DNA from 2 places in the Pseudoalteromonas sp. NSLLW218 genome. Region 2 is predicted to be linked to the other one. Evidence: predicted binding sites of a transcription regulator. Region 2 holds the regulator's gene; the other holds the start of a gene.
The links. The regulator sigma-54, encoded in region 2, starts transcription at its own class of promoters, with help from an activator protein. The targets are predictions, from matches to a motif close to GTTGGCACGNNNNTNGNNT.

Region 1 (4,666 bases), 170 kb from region 2:
GCAAAAATGCCCTGCTTAGTTGCCTCTACTGCATCAGGAATTGAACCGTGCGCTGTCATCATAATGACAGGTAATGCAGGGTAGCGGCTTTGCAACTGACGATGCAGTGCCATGCCATCCATTTCATCCATACGCAAGTCGGTTATTACGGCGTCAAACACTTGGCCTTTAAGTATTTGTAGTGCGGTTAAGCCGCTTTCACAGGTCGTTACTTCGTATCCTTTTGATTCGATACGAATAGCGAGCAGTTTTAATAAGCTAGCGTCGTCGTCAACGAGTAATACTTTTGCACCTTGCACTTTAGTTGCTGCCATAGTTACTGCTCCTTAGTTTCTTCTCGTAGTAAAAGCTGCTGCTCAATTGTTGCTAACGATGAGAGGGTTTCTTGCATTTTATTGTTAAGTGCTTGCTGCTCTTTTTTAGCATTTATTTGCATAGTCACTTGCTGCTTTTGAAGCCATAAATATTGCTTTATATCATCTGGCCAAAAGTAAGCAAGATCGAGTTTTAGCAACTTAGTCATTACTGTATTTGGATCATCATTTATGTTTAAGCACATAAATTTAAAAAAGCGTTTAAGATCGTTTTCGCCTGTAAAAATATCTTTTTTTGGCACCAATTTAAATCCGCCACACTGATTAGCGTGCCATGCAATAACTTGCTCTGCTGGAGGGTAGCTAGGTTCTATTTTTGGTCTGGGTTTTGGGCTTGGTTTGCTGTTTTTGTCGTTTTTTATTTTAGTATCGACCACAGGTGCTGGTGTAATTGACACACGCTCTTCTTGCCCATTATTAATTTCACAACCAGATATAACCATGCTGCTACTGAGCACACATAAAATAGCGATTAAACGCAAGCGCATGTTAATTAACTCCTAGATTTTTTGTTATGGGAATTTTAATTGAAAACCGGCAACCATGTGGCTCGTTATGTTCAACAGTAAGTGTACCTCTTAGCTGTTCAACAGACTCTTTTACAATAGTTAAGCCCAGCCCACTGCCTTGCAGCGTAACATTTTTACTGTGTTTACCTTGATAAAATGCGCTGAAAATTTGAGTTTTTTCTTGCTCTTTAATACCGCACCCTCTATCGAGCACAGCGATACAAAGTTGATTTTGCTCAAGCGCTAAATTAATAGTAACGCTTTGCTTATCTTCTGAAAATTTTAAGCCATTTGAGATAAGCTGAATTAAAATCATCTCAATAAGCTCACTAGGTAAAGCAAGCGGTTTATTTGGTAAGTCATTTTTCCATTGCAGAGTCTGTTCACGCGCACTTAAGCGATGCTCAAAATGGCTATTTATTTTATTAATAAGGAGGCTAAATTCAACTTCGCTTAGACTGTCTTTACTGGTACGAATCGCATTATAGCTCAATAAACTATCAATCATTGTGCGAAGGCGCACCATAGATTGACTAATCAGTTCAAGTACCGCTTTTTGCTCACCTGTAATTGGGCCTACTATTTCATCAGTTAGTAAGTCAGTGCCTTCGACCATTGAAGCTAACGGCGTTTTTAGCTCATGGGTAACATGGCGTAAAAAAGTATCTTTTTGCTGCTCAAGCATATGTAGTTGCTCTTGCACCCACTGAAGCTTTTCTCCTAGCTCAACTAGCTCAGCGGAACCTTTAACTGATATTTTTTGCTGCCAATGTCCCTGTCCTAACTTATCAATAACCGTGGTTAACCCTTTTAGTCGCCCACTTATGCGCCATAAAAAACCACCACCTACAATTAAAGTAAGTGGAATAAGTGCCACCAGCCAGTTTATAAATGAGGCTTGCAGGCTTGTCAGCTCATTTTGGTTATTGGTAATTTGCGCTTCGTTTTTATCACGTAACCATAAAGTAAGTTCAGCGACTAAATCGCTCACTGGCACAAACAACTCAGCTTGTTGTTGTTTTTGCTCAACCAATTCAACATGCGCGGTTTGTAAGGTGGTATATAAGCGTTGCCATTGGTGGGTATAATCTTTATTCATGTTTACAAATTTAAGCTCATCAATGCTTTGCAGGGATGATTGCCATTTATCAACAATGAGTTTGTCGAGCGATTCACTTTTTAATACCCAGTTTTGCCTAGTGGCCCGCTCAAGACTGTTGAGTTCTTGTTTTAGAGTATTAAACGATTTAGTAACTTGGTAATTGTTACTCACAAGACTTTGAGTAATAGCTAATTGTTTGTTAAGCGCATTTAAAAATACAATCACCACTATAGAAAGCGGGAGCAACGAAAGCAGCATACTCATTGCAAATTGCCCGATTAAATTAGGCCGCCAGTTAAGCATTGCTTGGTATTTTTTAGCTATAGTTACTGGCATTTCGTTTAGTCCTTTTAAATTAAGCGTTCTATTATTAAGTGCTTACCTTATACACTAGCTGAACCAGCAATTATATTTAATACGATTAACAGCCAGTGCTACAAAAACAATGTGTCGCCAAACAGAGACAGTGTAAGTCATTGATTTTAAAAGCATCTCTTTAATCTCGCTACATAGTGTTGCAAAAGACATACAAAAATTACAATAAACCCCGTAAAAAATTCTCACTCTCCTCAAGTTAAAACGCTAAGCATTTGAAAATTAATAATAATTATTATTGGCATCATTTTTGTAATGCTGTTACTAACTTTAATCAATAAGGAAATAATTATGAACAAACGCATTTTAGTAGTTTCATCATTACTAGCTTTAGGCTTTTTAGGCGCTAACGCACACGCAATGGACGTTCACGCGACTTTTAACGAGCTTGATAAAGACAGTAACGGTACATTAAGTGAAGCCGAAGCAGGTGAAGATGCCGTTTTACATGAGAATTTTTCTCAAATTGATACCAATCAAGATGGGCAATTGTCGCTAGATGAATTCAAAAAATTTATTCAATAAACTCATTTAATAAGGAACGTGATTATGAAACAACTTATAGCCGCTTTTTCATTAATGTTTTTAGCAATTAGTGCCACTGTAATTGCATCCCCAACAAACGTGCGCTTTGCTCATTTAGATAAAGATATGGATGGACAAATATCAATTGTAGAAGCAAAGGAAGACAAAGAAGTAATGAGACAATTTGCCGACTTAGATGAAGACGGTGATGAAAAAGTCTCAAAAAAAGAATTTGAAAGCTTTAAACCTTAATCAGCAATTACTGATTAAGGTTTACTTAAGCTTGTTACAGGTAAACTGAGCTTAAAAGCATTTGCCATAATCCCTGAGGGAGTGTGTAAAAGGATTTAATGTTGGGAGTTAAATTACGGCAAGTGCTTTTTCCTTTTTACTTTGTTTTAGTCACGAACTTTTAATACATCTTTTGGAAGGAACACCATGAAGATACTTCCCCTTGTTATAAGCATTTTAATGCTATTAAGTTTTGATGCCGCGGCACTTGATGTAAAGCAACGCTTTGATCACCTAGATAGCGACAAAAGTGGCTATTTAACACACGACGAACTTGATCCCCAACCACAACTTTTAAACACCTTTGTAAAATGGGACAAAAACCAAGATAACCAAATTTCGCTAGTCGAATTTAAAAGTTATCTAACTAACAACCTTTACTAAGTGATTTGTATGAAAAGTATTAGCTATATAACGCTGCTGGCGTTTAGTATTTTTAGCACATTTAGTTTTGCCGCAAGTAACGATATTGCAAAGCAATTTAAAAAGCTAGATAGGAACAAAGATGGTTTCTTATCACGTTCAGAAACCGCTATAGATCCGGCTTTGTGGTCACGATTCTCAAGCTACGATAGTGATAAAGATGGCAAGTTAGCACTAAATGAATATGGCTTATATGCAAGTAAGTAGTTTTATAGCTAGGTAAACAAGCACCTAGCTTATTATATTTATATCTATTAATTACGTTCAGGCTTTATTTTTAGAACAATGCGCCAAATACTCTGCATCAGTAGGTTTTGGGCTCACCATAAAATCCATTTTGAGATAAGTTAGAATAGGTTGCTTACTCGTATTTTCAGTTGTCGCTTTCCAGCGCCATAAACCCACAGCAGCAGCTGCATTATTATCAAACACACCCTCAGGGTAGGATGCAATAACCTTATACCCTTGGGCTTCACCTTGTGAATTAATTAACATAGCAAGCTCAACACAACCTGAAATACTTTTCTTTGCAGCTTCTATCGGATATCGCGGCTCTACTCTTTTAGCAACATCCCAGTATTCACCTGCCTTACTTCGCAGTTCAGGACTCGATAAATCAATAAAACTCGGCATTTCATCGTTTACTTGTTGATCAGACGTTGAGCCACAGGCTGTTAGCATCATGCTCAACGGGAGTAATAAATAGAGAGCTTTCACAGTATTTCCTTATTCTTGATGCTTATTTAGTTATTTGTAATATCCGTATTAAACTCATACCCATCAGATTTTATAAAGGTTCGATCTAAAACGTTACACACACTTAAAGTAACTTTAGAGTGAGGTAAATAAGTACTTTGTTCAAACCTTATAATCTTTCCCGTTACTTGAAATGTTTCATCAGTAGGAGGTTTTTTTAATTTTACCTGTTACTTGAAATGTTTCGCCAGCCGGACAATTTTTTAAATATTTTTTACCTACTGGTATTGAATCAATCATAAAATCAATTCTGATATGAGTAAGTACAGGTTGTTTAGCTACATTTACGTTAGTAGGTAGCCAGGCCCATG
Region 2 (4,666 bases):
GGATTTGCAAAGCCTGGTAAGTATTCAAGAATATCGTTAAATTCATCTTGCTCTTTAGGGATGTTTCGCACATCAATGCTAACAGCAATTTTATCGTAGCTATCAGACACACTGCGAACTAATGAAGGAAGCAAGTTAACTGGAATATTATCTACGCAATAATAGCCTAAATCTTCTACAACGCGTAAAGCAACCGACTTTCCAGAACCAGAACGGCCGCTTATGATAATTAACTCCATTTAACACCCTTTATAAAACTATGATTGATCGACAATAACTTGGTAAAGCTCAGCATCTGATTTTGCACAGCGTAACTGTTTACAAAAATCTTTGTTGTTTAGTTTATCAGCAATGGTTGCGAGAGTCTTTAAGTGCTGTTGGTTATCGCCATCTGGTACGATGAGTGCGACAAAAATATCAACAGGACGATTATCTATTGCATCAAAATTTATTGGAGTTTCGCTAACGAGTACTAAAGCTAAAGGCTCTTCTGCACCGCTCATTCGACCATGAGGAATGGCAATGCCACGGCCAATACCTGTACTACCCAGTTTCTCTCTACTCATTAAAGCAGTAAGGATATCCTGTTGCGGTAAATACGGAAGTTTGTCGTGAGCAAGTTCGCTAATGAACTCTAAAATCCTTTTTTTGCTATTAAAAAGGACCGCAGCTTTGCTGCAGTCCTGGCATATAAGTGAGCTTAATTTCATCATATTAGTGTCGAGCAAGCTTCTCTTTGTGTTTAATCACTTGTCGATCGAGCTTGTCGATCAACGAGTCAATGGCGGCATACATATCTTGATGTTCCGTAGATGCAAATAGCTCAGCACCACTTACATGTATTGTGGCTTCTGCTTTTTGATTTAATTTTTCTACATCGAGAATGACATGAACATTATTAATATGATCAGAGTGTCTTTCTAGCTTCGCAAATTTGGTATTAATATAGTCTCTTAGTGAATCGGTTAATTCTACGTGACGACCAGTTAAGTTTAGTTGCATAAGCATTACCCTCTTTTTTTTGCGTCTTAGATCAAGCTTTTACGTTGATTTGACGGTGGAATAGCCAGAGATTCGCGGTATTTTGCGATTGTACGTCTTGCTACTTTAATTCCTTGCTCAGCCAATATATCCGCTATTTTACTATCACTCAATGGTTTTGCTGAGTTTTCTGCAGCGATTAATTTGCGGATAAGTGCACGAATTGCTGTAGATGAACATTCACCACCGTTTTCGGTGCTTACATGGCTTGAGAAAAAGTATTTAAGCTCAAATATACCACGGGGTGTATGCATATACTTTTGAGTTGTTACGCGCGAAATTGTTGATTCGTGCATTTCTACCATTTCAGCAACATCATTTAAAACCATCGGTTTCATTGCTTCAGGGCCGTGTTCAAAAAAGCCTTGTTGTTGCTTAACAATACAATTAGTTACTTTTAATAGCGTGTCGTTTCTACTTTCTAAGCTTTTAATAAACCATTTAGCTTCTTGTAAATGCGAGCGAATAAACTGGCTGTCACCACTGGATTTTACAGTGCGAGACATTGCAGCGTATTGGCTATTAACACGAATTTTAGGCATGCTATCTGGGTTTAACTCAACAACCCAGCGGCCTTTAATTTTTTTAACTGACACGTCTGGAATAACATACTCAGATTCTTCTCTTACAATAGTATCTGCTGGCTTAGGACTAAGAGTATGGATTAATGTCATTACTTCTTTAAGCTCTTCTTCTTTGAGCTTGGTTTTCTTCATTAATGTACGATAGTCACGAGCAGCTAATAAATCAATATGCTCGGTTAAAATCATTTTTGTTTCATTAATGTAAGGTGTTTCTTTATCAAACTGGTTAAGCTGAATACACAAACACTCTTGTAAACTACGTGCAGCAATACCAACAGGATCAAACAGTTGGATGCGCTTTAATACAGCTTCAATTTCATCAAGTTCGACTTCGTTATCATCTTCGTTTTCTTGATTAAAGCTTTCTAAAATCTCTTCGCAGCTTAGTGTTAAAATACCTGAATCATCAACTGCTTCTACGATGGCAATAGCAATAGCTTCGTCTGTAGGGCTAAATGGCGTTAATTGTAACTGCCACATTAAATACTCATGGAGCGTCTCTGTAGAGGCACCTTGATAAATTGATTCATCTTCAGGCATTGGACCCGATGATGCTGCAGGAGCGGCACTCATGTACTCATCCCAGCTAACATCCATAGCCATGTCGTCACTTAGCGTGTCTTTCGCAAGTGCTTCACCACTATCTTGTTCGTATTCGCTTGGAGCATCATCGGCAGATGCGCTAACAGTTATGTCATCGGTATCAGCTTTTTGCTCGTTTTTGCCAGCAGCATCTTCTGAGTAGTCTTGTTCTTCAACCTCTAATAGCGGGTTGCTGTCGAGAGCTTCTTGTATTTCTTGCTGGAGATCCAATGTACTGAGTTGCAACAAACGAATAGCTTGTTGCAGCTGTGGAGTCATTGTAAGTTGCTGGCCCATGCGCAGCTGTAGTGATTGCCTCATGTATCTCTAACAATCCTTTTATGTTGTTATAATTAATACTAGCAGATGCTTAAAGACATGGCGTAAATGTTACAGCCTAAATTGCTCGCCTAAGTAAACATCGCGTACTGTTTTATCATTTAATACGTGTTCTGGAGTACCTGATGCAATCAGCTCCCCATGAGAAACAATGTAGGCTTTTTCACAAACATCAAGGGTTTCTCTTACGTTATGGTCGGTAATTAATACTCCAATCCCACGATTTTTAAGATGTTCTATTATTTTCTTTATATCTAATACTGAAATTGGATCAACACCAGCGAACGGTTCATCCAGTAATATAAATTTAGGATCTGCTGCCAGCGCACGTGCTATTTCAACACGACGACGTTCGCCACCTGATAATGCCATACCTTGGCTATCACGAATGTGTTGTATGCTAAATTCATCTAACAATTTATCGAGAGTGTCTTCTCTAGCTTGTTTATTTAACTCTTTGCGCGTTTCTAAAATTGCCATTAAGTTTTGATAAACAGTTAGCTTTCTGAAAATTGAAGACTCTTGCGGTAAGTAGCCTATGCCTAATCTAGCACGACTATGCATAGGTAAAAGAGTAATATCGTTATCATCTATCGATATTTTACCTTTATCGCTGGGCACAAGACCTACAATCATATAAAACGTGGTTGTTTTGCCTGCGCCGTTAGGGCCAAGTAAGCCAACAATACTGCCAGCTTTTACTTCAAGGCCAACGTTTTTTACAACTTCACGGCCTTTATAGCTCTTTGCTAATAGTTCTGCTTTTAATGTGCTCATGGTTGACCTTTGTCGCTTTTTTTACTTTTTTTAGTTTCAATGGGTACTAAAATTGTATGAACGCGGTCAGTTGAGTTTTCATCTTTTTCGGCACTGATTAGCTGTTGCTCAATGTCGTAGGTAATGCTTTTAGCATTTATTTTTTGTCCTGCTTGCGATACCTGTGCATTACCAACAAGCGTTAAAAAACGCTTAGATACATCGTAACGTACTTCGTCAGCACTGGCGCTCATAGTCGTGCCGTCTGATTGCTTCTCTTCAAAGTGGGCAGGGCTACCAGTGGCAATTAATAATTGCTTATTATCACCAAGTTCATCGCGTTTATGTACTTCGAGACGGTCGGCTGTAATACGGCGGTTACCGTGAATAATTTCAACGTTTTTCTCAAAAATCCCGACATTAGCTTTTAATTGACCTTCTTGCTTATCGGCGCTTATTGATATTTGATTTGCAGCAGGCTGTGTATTTGGCTCTGCAGCACTGCTATTAAATGCTAGTATAAGTGTAGGAATAATAAGTGATTTTAATATTTTATTGGTCATAATATATGGTTCGCGTATGGTTAATTAGTTTTATCACTTCGGTTTTTAAGTCGGCTTCTAGGCCTTTGCCGGTGATTTTTAAATTGGGTCCAGTGATGATAACGGGTTGCTCCGAGCGCATTGTTAATAGCTTTATATCTACCTGAATATTATCAGCATTGATTTTGTCTATCATGGCGTTATCGGTTAAGTTTTTGGCAACCACATTACCTTCTAAAATTAATTGTTTGTCTTCGTATAATGTTGCTTCGTCTGCATTTATTTGCCACGTTTGCTTTTCGTTATATAAAGTAAAAATGGGTTTTTCAAAAAACGTGAAACCTAATTGCTGATATAGTTCCATTTTAGCCGCAGTTACTTTGTGGCTGATTGTACCTTGTTCGTCATAGGCTGTTTGTTTGAGTTCAATGGCTATGTAATCAGGCTTGGCAATAACTTCAGGCTCAGTCTGAGGCAAAATATTTGGTTGTGTAAAATAAGGGTACCAAAGCCAAACCATACAGCTAATGAATAAAACGCTTAATATTATGCGCGCTGCATTCATGAACTAGTGCCTTGTGTAGTCAACGCTTTACCATTTTCAAGCATAAGTAAGTCGGTGAGCTCTCTTACTGCACCAAAGCCGCCAGGCATTTGCGTTACATAGTGTGATAAACGTTTAATAAGTGGATGGGCATCATTTACTGCAACAGCAAAGCCGACTAATTCCATAACGGGCATGTCAGGGCCATCATCACCGATATAAGCAATTTGTTCATCGCTAAGGTTGAGTTTGTCTTTTAATTCTTGATAGGCAATGAG

Region 1: I6E80_RS02035 (EF-hand domain-containing protein) is a predicted target of sigma-54. The motif match lies at 2,598-2,616, and genes of this name have one in related genera.

What each region holds. Positions count from the first base shown of each region.
Region 1 covers NZ_JADYWO010000001.1:444,605-449,270, reverse strand. The annotation lists gene I6E80_RS02050 (sigma 54-interacting transcriptional regulator) at 1-314, opposite strand, end outside; gene I6E80_RS02045 (hypothetical protein) at 317-862, opposite strand; gene I6E80_RS02040 (sensor histidine kinase KdpD) at 864-2,321, opposite strand; gene I6E80_RS02035 (EF-hand domain-containing protein) at 2,652-2,885, shown strand; gene I6E80_RS02030 (hypothetical protein) at 2,910-3,137, shown strand; gene I6E80_RS02025 (calcium dependent protein) at 3,324-3,560, shown strand; gene I6E80_RS02020 (calcium-binding protein) at 3,570-3,806, shown strand; gene I6E80_RS02015 (energy transducer TonB) at 3,864-4,316, opposite strand; gene I6E80_RS02010 (energy transducer TonB) at 4,497-4,666, opposite strand, start outside.
Region 2 covers NZ_JADYWO010000001.1:274,786-279,451, forward strand. The annotation lists gene rapZ (RNase adapter RapZ) at 1-239, opposite strand, end outside; gene ptsN (PTS IIA-like nitrogen regulatory protein PtsN) at 258-710, opposite strand; gene hpf (ribosome hibernation promoting factor) at 715-1,002, opposite strand; gene I6E80_RS01190 (RNA polymerase factor sigma-54) at 1,029-2,528, opposite strand; gene lptB (LPS export ABC transporter ATP-binding protein) at 2,598-3,323, opposite strand; gene lptA (lipopolysaccharide transport periplasmic protein LptA) at 3,320-3,865, opposite strand; gene lptC (LPS export ABC transporter periplasmic protein LptC) at 3,855-4,409, opposite strand; gene kdsC (3-deoxy-manno-octulosonate-8-phosphatase KdsC) at 4,406-4,666, opposite strand, start outside.